2 linked regions of the Tahibacter amnicola genome follow. The protein of the gene in region 2 interacts with the protein of the main gene of each other region in a pairwise test. Links are inferred from orthologs where the notes say so. Each region holds a gene or a part of one and is shown on either strand. Other genes may lie near its edges.

Region 1 (3,386 bases), 950 kb from region 2 along the record:
GCGGTGCCGAAGCGGCTGCCCACCTGCGGCGCAAATGGAAGGCGGCCGGCGCGCCCGCCATGGACATCGGGACGTTTATCGACCGCATCGGCAGCCGCAGCGAAACCGACGGCACCGAATACCAGGTCCGTCTGCTCGATGGCCGCACCGTGAGTGCGAGGGAGTTCCTGCGCGGCGAGCAGGCGGCGATGGACCGCTAGCGTCCGGCCAGGTGCTTGAGCGCTTCGCGCCGGCTCAGGGGGCTGAGCTGCGATTCGTGCTCGCGTACGTAGCGCAGCACCACGTCCGGCTGCGTGCGTGCGAGCTGGCGCAGGGCCCATCCGATGGCCTTGCGCAGGAAGAACTCGCGGGAATCCAGCGACGGCGCCATCAGTTCGAACAGCAACGGTACGTTCGTGTCGTGCTTGAAATCGAGCTGGCACAGGATGGCGATACGGCGCAGCCAGACGTTCTCGTGACGGCTCCAGCGGCGCAGCGTCGTGACCGTTGATGGTGACGCCCGCAGGATGTCGCCGACCACCGGCGCCATGGCGTCGATGTAATCCCACCAGGCGCCTTCGACGACGAGCTGCTCCACCAGCGGTAGCGCGGAGGCCTGGCGATGTGCCTTCGCACGCCCCCAGGACAGCAGTTCAATCGCCGCATAGCGCTGCTCGCGAAACGCGGCGGTCTGCCAGAGCGCCAGAATCGTGTTGCGCCACTGGGTTTCGTCCAGCGGCCACCACTGCTTGAACAAGGCGTGGCTGGTTCGGCGCATGGCCGGTGCCGGCGCGCCCGCGAAGGGCATCGCCGATTTCATGTACGCCTGCATGCCGGCGGCGCGCGCCGGATCGGCCGCGACGCGCAGCGCGGTAGCCATGTCCGCGCAACGCCGGCGCAGCACGGCGGCCGGATTCGCTGTCGCGGGCATCAGGCCTGCAGCCGCGGGTGGTCTTTCCAGGCCGGCATCTGGCGCATGTACTCGCGCGTGCGGGCTTCGGCGATAGCGCGCGGCGTCGTCGGCTCGCGGCCGAGCACCCACTGCACCATCCGCTCGAAGCGTTCGTCGAAGGCCTGCAGCTGGCCGCTTTCGTCGACGCAGTAATGGCAGTACGCACCGCTTTCGATGGGCATGCCGCAGCTTTGGCAGGTATGGCTATGGCTCATGATCAGACTCCAGGGGTGGGGGAAGGGAGCGGGAGGCCTCGACAAGGGCCGAGAGTCCTTGCAGCAGCTGCTGGCGCTGGTGCTCATCCATACGTTGCAGGGCGGCGGAAAGTGCCTCGCGGGAGAGCACTTCCCGGGTCCGCTGCAGCAGGGCGATGCCGGCGTCGGTCAGCCAGATCAGGATGCGGCGGCGATCCCGGCTGTCCACGCTGCGCGCGATCCAGCCGCGCGCTTCCAGCCGGTCGGTCAGTTCGCTGATGGCCGACAGGGCGCGATCAAAATGCCGGGCGGCCTCGCCCATCGTCAGGGGACCGCTGGCCCAAAGGTGCTGCATCACCGCCAGCGATTCGGGTGATGGGCGCGGATCGTTCTTGTCCCAGCGGGCGTGCAGACGCTCGTAGACGGCCGGATACAGCCGTGCAATGTCATCGACCAGGGAGGAGACGTTCGCCATGCGCGCCATTGTAGGAAGGGCAGATGCTTCGGCAATCCCGAAGCATTCCAGCGCGGGGCGGTCGGGACGGGCGGTGTCACCGCCGCGTCCACAAAGCTACATATCGAATTTCTTCAGATCGAAGCCGGCGTGCTTGTAGGTCTTCCAGCGCTCGCGCGAGCCCAGGCGCTGGTTTTCTTCGGCGGGCACGACCTCGAGCACGCGCTCGAACAGACCGGGCGCGCAGTCATCGCGCAGGTTGATCACCAGGGGGCGGTCGGGCGTGGTGGATTCGGGCGCCACGATCAGGACGGGCGTGATGGCGTCGTCCTCGTCGCCGGCGATCTGGTGCGGGATGAAGGCGTCCTCGTCGAATTCCCACAGCTTGCCGTCGATTTCCTCGGCCTGTTCCAGCGAGCGGGCGAGGATCAGCGTGGGCTGGCCGCTGGCGTACGCCCGCTTGGCCAGCTCGCAGACCAACAGCAGCGGATCTTCACGGAAGCGGGGTTTGTCGATCAGGTAGAAGTCGGCGCGGGGCATGCACGGAACCTTGCTGGGTCAATCCCCGCGCGGAGCGGGCCGTAAGTGCGGAATGCGACGCGCCTGGCCAACGCGACCAGGCGCGGGGTGGCGGTCAGGCGCAGCGATCCATCAAATACTGCACCAGCAGCGGCACCGGGCGTCCGGTGGCCATGCCCTTGCGTCCCTCGTCCCAGGCAGTGCCCGCGACGTCCAGGTGCGCCCAGCGGACGCCCTCGGTGAAGCGCGACAGGAAGCAGGCGGCTGTGATGGCGCCGGCGTTCTTGCCGCCGATGTTCGCCATGTCGGCAAAGCCCGACTCGAGCTGGCTCTGGTAGTCGTCCCACAGCGGCAGGCGCCAGGCGCGGTCGAGCGCCGCGTTGCCGGCATCCAGGAGCTGCTGGGCCAGTTCGTCGTCCTTGCTCATGAGGCCGGACGGATGCTTGCCCAGGGCCACCACGCAGGCGCCCGTCAGCGTGGCCGCGTCGATCAGCGCCTGCGGCTGGAAACGCTGGGCGTAGGTCAGGGCGTCGCACAGGATCAGCCGGCCCTCGGCGTCGGTGTTGAGTACTTCGATGGTCAGGCCGGACATGCTGGTGAGCACGTCGCCCGGACGGTAGGAGTTGCCGTCCGGCATGTTCTCCACGGCGGCCACGATGCAAACCAGGTTCAGCGGCAGCTGCAGCTTCACCGCCGCGACGAAGGCGCCCAGGACGCCGGCGGCACCGCCCATGTCGAACTTCATCTCTTCCATGCCCGCGCCGGGCTTGAGCGAGATGCCGCCGCTGTCAAAGGTGATGCCCTTGCCGACGAACACGAACGGCCGGGCGTCGCCGCCGCCGTTCCAGCGCAACACGATCAGCTTGGGCGGATTGGCCGAGCCCTGGGCGACACCCAGCAGGGAACCCATGCCGAGCTCGCGCATCTGGTCGCGCTCGAGCACTTCGCAACTCACGCCGGTGTGCTGCTCGGCGATCTTGCGGGCTTCGTCCGCGATGTAGGCCGGGTTGCAGATGTTGGGCGGCAGGTTGCCCAGCTCACGCGCACAGCGCACGCCGGCGGCCACGGCCGTGGCGACGTCAACCGCCTTCTGTTGCTCGCCGGGAGCGGCGAAGGCAATGGCGTTGAATCCTTCCGGTGCGGGCTTTTCCTTGGCCTTGAAGGTGGCGGTGTAGCGGTACGCGGCGTAATCGGTGGCCAGTGCGGCGGTGCGAACGCGCCATGCCGCATCGCGGCCGGGGACGTCGACCTCGGTCAGATACGAGGCCGCGCCGGTGACCGGCAGGGA
Region 2 (3,526 bases):
TGCACTGGTGCGCGTCGCCCAGGCCATGCGCGCGCTCGTGCGCCGCGACGACCACCTGTTCCGCTGGGGCGGCGATGAATTCCTTCTGGTCGCCGTCACGCTCGACCTGACAGAGTTCCGCCAACGCCTGGAGTCGCTCAATGCACGACTGCAGCAGCCGGAGCCGGCGGTACGGGTGTCGTTCGGTTGCGCCGAATTTGGCAAGGCGTCGGAACTGAATGACGCCGTGCATCGCGCGGACATGGCCATGTACGAACAGAAACGCCGCCGCAAGAATCCACCGCGCGATTGCCGCGGCATCTCATCCACACTCAAACCGATGCGGCACGGCCGGAATGTCGTCGCGTGAGCGCTACTTCTTGCGCAGCAACCCGTGACACACCCGCACCATCATCGCCAGCCCGGTCGACCACGACAACACTGGACGCGGCCCGTTCGCGCCGTTGGCGGCAATTGCCTCGCCCCCGTCCCTATGACTTGTCGGGCTCGACCGCTTGCGCAGCTTCCCAGAGGCGCAAGGCTTCTTCCCGCGTCAACATCCAATCGGCCACCGCTTCTTTCGATGCCGTCGTATGGAACGCCCCTTCCAGCACCACCGAATGGCAATACGGGCAACGCGGGGGAGCCGCGAGCGAGATCCGGCCGCCACATTCGCAGGGCGGGCAATCCAGGACCCGATCGGCCTCCGCCGCCATGTTGCGCACGCACTGCTCGACGGCGGCGAGGTCAGTGCCAATGCAGAACGCGGTGCGCGCAGTGGCGATGCGATCGTACAGGTCACCATACTGATAGCCGCAGAGATGTTGCCGGGCTTCCCTGCCCACGCGCGTACTGCGGGTCAGTGTCCAGCTGCGCCTGGTGCCACGCCTGGTGCGCGGGCGAGTTGAAGCAATGGACGTGCAGGTACACGTCCGGGCGAAGTTCATGCGCCGGATGCACCGCATCCGAAAGCGCATCGTGGCTGCCGCCGCAGGCGAGGCAACGTCGGAGCCCATCCGGACGATTCACGGCCTGCCCCACTCCACCAGCCGGATCCGCGGCACGCCCGCGCAGTCGTGCACCACCACCGTCACTGCCTCGGCAAAATCGTCGCCACTGATGGAGACATAGGCCCAGCCCAGGTCGCCCTTGCGGCGGTCAGGCCAGCTTTCCATGGTTGCCATGAGTTCGATGTGGTCGGCCCCACTGTCGGCGTAGGACGTCATCGTTTCGTACTCGGCAGCCAGTGCCTCGGGGCCCAGGTCTTTTTGCACCTCGGCGCTCAGCAGGGAATGCGCGTCGTCAAATCGACCGGCGACCAGGTGCTGGGCGAACGCCAGCGCCGTATGCGCGTAGGGGGCGTCGTGATTGGCTTGCATCGTCGCTCCTTTGCAGCGCGGAAACGCATCACTATCCGGTACGGCGAACCCGCGCCACGCTGTTGATCTCACGCTGATACGCGGCCGGTACGTGCGTGGGCAGGTCTGAAACGGCTGCCTGCCTTGTTCTTTCGCCCCCTGGAGTCAGGGGGTGGCCAAACGCTGGCAATGCCAGCGATTGGCGAGGGTGCAGGGGTGCGTTGGCGCCGCAGCCATTCAATCGGCCGCTTGCTCGGACTTCCTCAGAACGGAATTTCGTCGTCATCAAAGCCGGTGTTCTGCACCGGCATCGGCGCGCTGCGCTGCGGCGCCGACTGCGGGCCACGGGCCGGACCACGCTCGGAGCGCTCGCGGCCGCCGCCACCGCCCATGCCGCCGGAACCACCGCCTTCACCGCCACGACCGCCGAGCATCTGCATTTCGTCGGCGATCACGTCGGTGGAATAGCGCTTGACGCCGTCTTTCTCCCACTCTTCCGTGCGCAGCTTGCCTTCGACATAGACCTGGCTGCCCTTCTTCAGGTACTCGCCGGCGATCTCCGCCAGGCGGCCGAAGAACTTGACGCGGTGCCACTCGGTCCGTTCCTGCTGCTCGCCCGTCTGCTTGTCTTTCCAGGACTCGGAGGTGGCGATGCGGATGGAGGTGATAGCCGAGCCGCCCGGGGTATAGCGGGTTTCCGGATCCGCACCGAGGTTGCCGACGAGAATGACCTTGTTGATGCCACGTGCCATGGGATTTCCTTGCAGAAAGGGGGCGGGCCCGACGGCCCGCATTGGAACGAAACATTACCACGGGGGCCGCCCCCGGCGCCCGCGGCGGTGTCCGGCGCAAGCCTGGGAAAACGCCGTCTCAAAAGCTGGGAAAGTGTCGGAAAAGGCTGCAGGAATCGGCCCGGAACCGGCCAGGGCGCGCGCGCTGGCGCGACGACACGACGCAACAGCACCGCCGCCGGCCCCGCTATAATCGCCGGACGACCCACCGGATCCAGCCACCCGATGTCCACAGCCGCCGCGGCATTGCCTGTCAACCTTCGTGATTTCGCCTCGGTGCAGGCCCTTGCCCGGCCGGGAATGAACGCCGTCGACCAGCTCATCCGCAACCGGCTGGCTTCCGACGTGGTGCTGATCAACCAGATCTCGGCCCATATCATCGGCAGCGGCGGCAAGCGCCTGCGTCCGATGCTGCACCTGCTGGCGGCCGAGGCGGCGGGATACCGGGGCGAGGAACACATCCAGCTGGCGGCCGTCATCGAATTCATTCACACCGCCACCCTGCTGCACGACGACGTGGTCGACGAATCCGACCTGCGCCGCGGCCGCAAGACGGCCAATGCCGTGTGGGGCAACGCGGCCAGCGTGCTGGTCGGCGACTTTCTCTACTCCCGCTCGTTCCAGCTGATGGTGGAGCTGGAGCGCATGCGCGTCATGCAGATCCTCGCCGATACCACCAATGCGATCGCCGAAGGCGAGGTGCTGCAGCTGCTCAACATCGGCAATCCCGACACGAGCGAGGAAGCTTACCTGCGTGTGATCGAGCGCAAGACGGCCGTACTGTTTGGCGCGGCCACGCGGCTGGGCGCCGTGCTCGCCAACCTGCCGGCGGCGCAGGAGCAGGCCCTGTACGACTACGGCATCAACCTCGGCTACGCCTTCCAGATTGCCGACGACCTGCTCGATTACGTCTCCGACGCCAGCACGCTTGGCAAGAACATCGGCGACGACTTGGCCGAAGGCAAGCCGACCCTGCCGCTGATCTACGCCATCGCCCGCAGCGAGCCGGCCCAGGCCGCCAGCCTGCGCCGCGCGATCGAAACGGGCGGCCTGGATTCGCTCGATAACATCATCGGCGCCATCCGCGATTCGGGTGCGCTGGAACTGGCGCGGGAAAAAGCGCTCGGCTACGCACAGGCGGCACGCACGTGCCTGGCGGCACTGCCGGCATCGGTGGCGCGCGACGCGCTCGACTCGCTGGCGGTGTACTCGGTGGACCGGTCGCACTGACGCGCCGCGACCCTGCCATCCCCCAAACCGGGCATCCCATGATTCTTCCGAAATACCACGTCGCCCCCTCCCGCATCGCCGGCGCCGGCAAGGGCCTGTTCCTGGATGAACCCGTGGTGCGCGGGCGCCTGATCACGGCGCCCGACGCTATTGCGCAGGTCTATCGCT

What was found. Proteins that work in one complex are often made in the same cells at the same time.
Region 1: the proteins of ssb (region 2) and N4264_RS24815 interact in binary tests that used the Escherichia coli proteins (3 or more experiments, as listed by UniProt). The link is inferred for Tahibacter amnicola from one-to-one orthologs.

What each region holds. Positions count from the first base shown.
Region 1 is NZ_CP104694.1:6,259,523-6,262,908, reverse strand. What follows is about bases 409-3,386. They hold N4264_RS24815 (DNA polymerase III subunit chi), read right to left. Parts: upstream 2,120-3,386; coding sequence 1,697-2,119; downstream 409-1,696. Other genes in these bases: N4264_RS24810 (leucyl aminopeptidase), read right to left, coding at 2,214-3,386; N4264_RS24820 (MarR family winged helix-turn-helix transcriptional regulator), read right to left, coding at 1,136-1,600; N4264_RS24825 (zinc ribbon domain-containing protein), read right to left, coding at 910-1,146; N4264_RS24830 (DNA alkylation repair protein), read right to left, coding at 409-910. Outside these bases: N4264_RS24835 (DUF5329 family protein), read left to right, coding at 1-200; more of N4264_RS24830, read right to left, coding at 197-408. UniProt on the Escherichia coli protein: Part of the beta sliding clamp loading complex, which hydrolyzes ATP to load the beta clamp onto primed DNA to form the DNA replication pre-initiation complex.
Region 2 is NZ_CP104694.1:5,309,074-5,312,599, forward strand. The notes cover bases 346-3,055. They hold ssb (single-stranded DNA-binding protein), read right to left. Parts: upstream 2,090-3,055; coding sequence 1,601-2,089; downstream 346-1,600. Other genes in these bases: N4264_RS20755 (GGDEF domain-containing protein), read left to right, coding at 346-349; N4264_RS20760 (hypothetical protein), read right to left, coding at 471-824; N4264_RS20765 (DUF3887 domain-containing protein), read right to left, coding at 1,005-1,358; N4264_RS20775 (polyprenyl synthetase family protein), read left to right, coding at 2,354-3,055. Also shown: more of N4264_RS20755, read left to right, coding at 1-345; more of N4264_RS20775, read left to right, coding at 3,056-3,358; N4264_RS20780 (SET domain-containing protein), read left to right, coding at 3,397-3,526. UniProt on the Escherichia coli protein: Plays an important role in DNA replication, recombination and repair. Binds to ssDNA and to an array of partner proteins to recruit them to their sites of action during DNA metabolism. Acts as a sliding platform that migrates on DNA via reptation.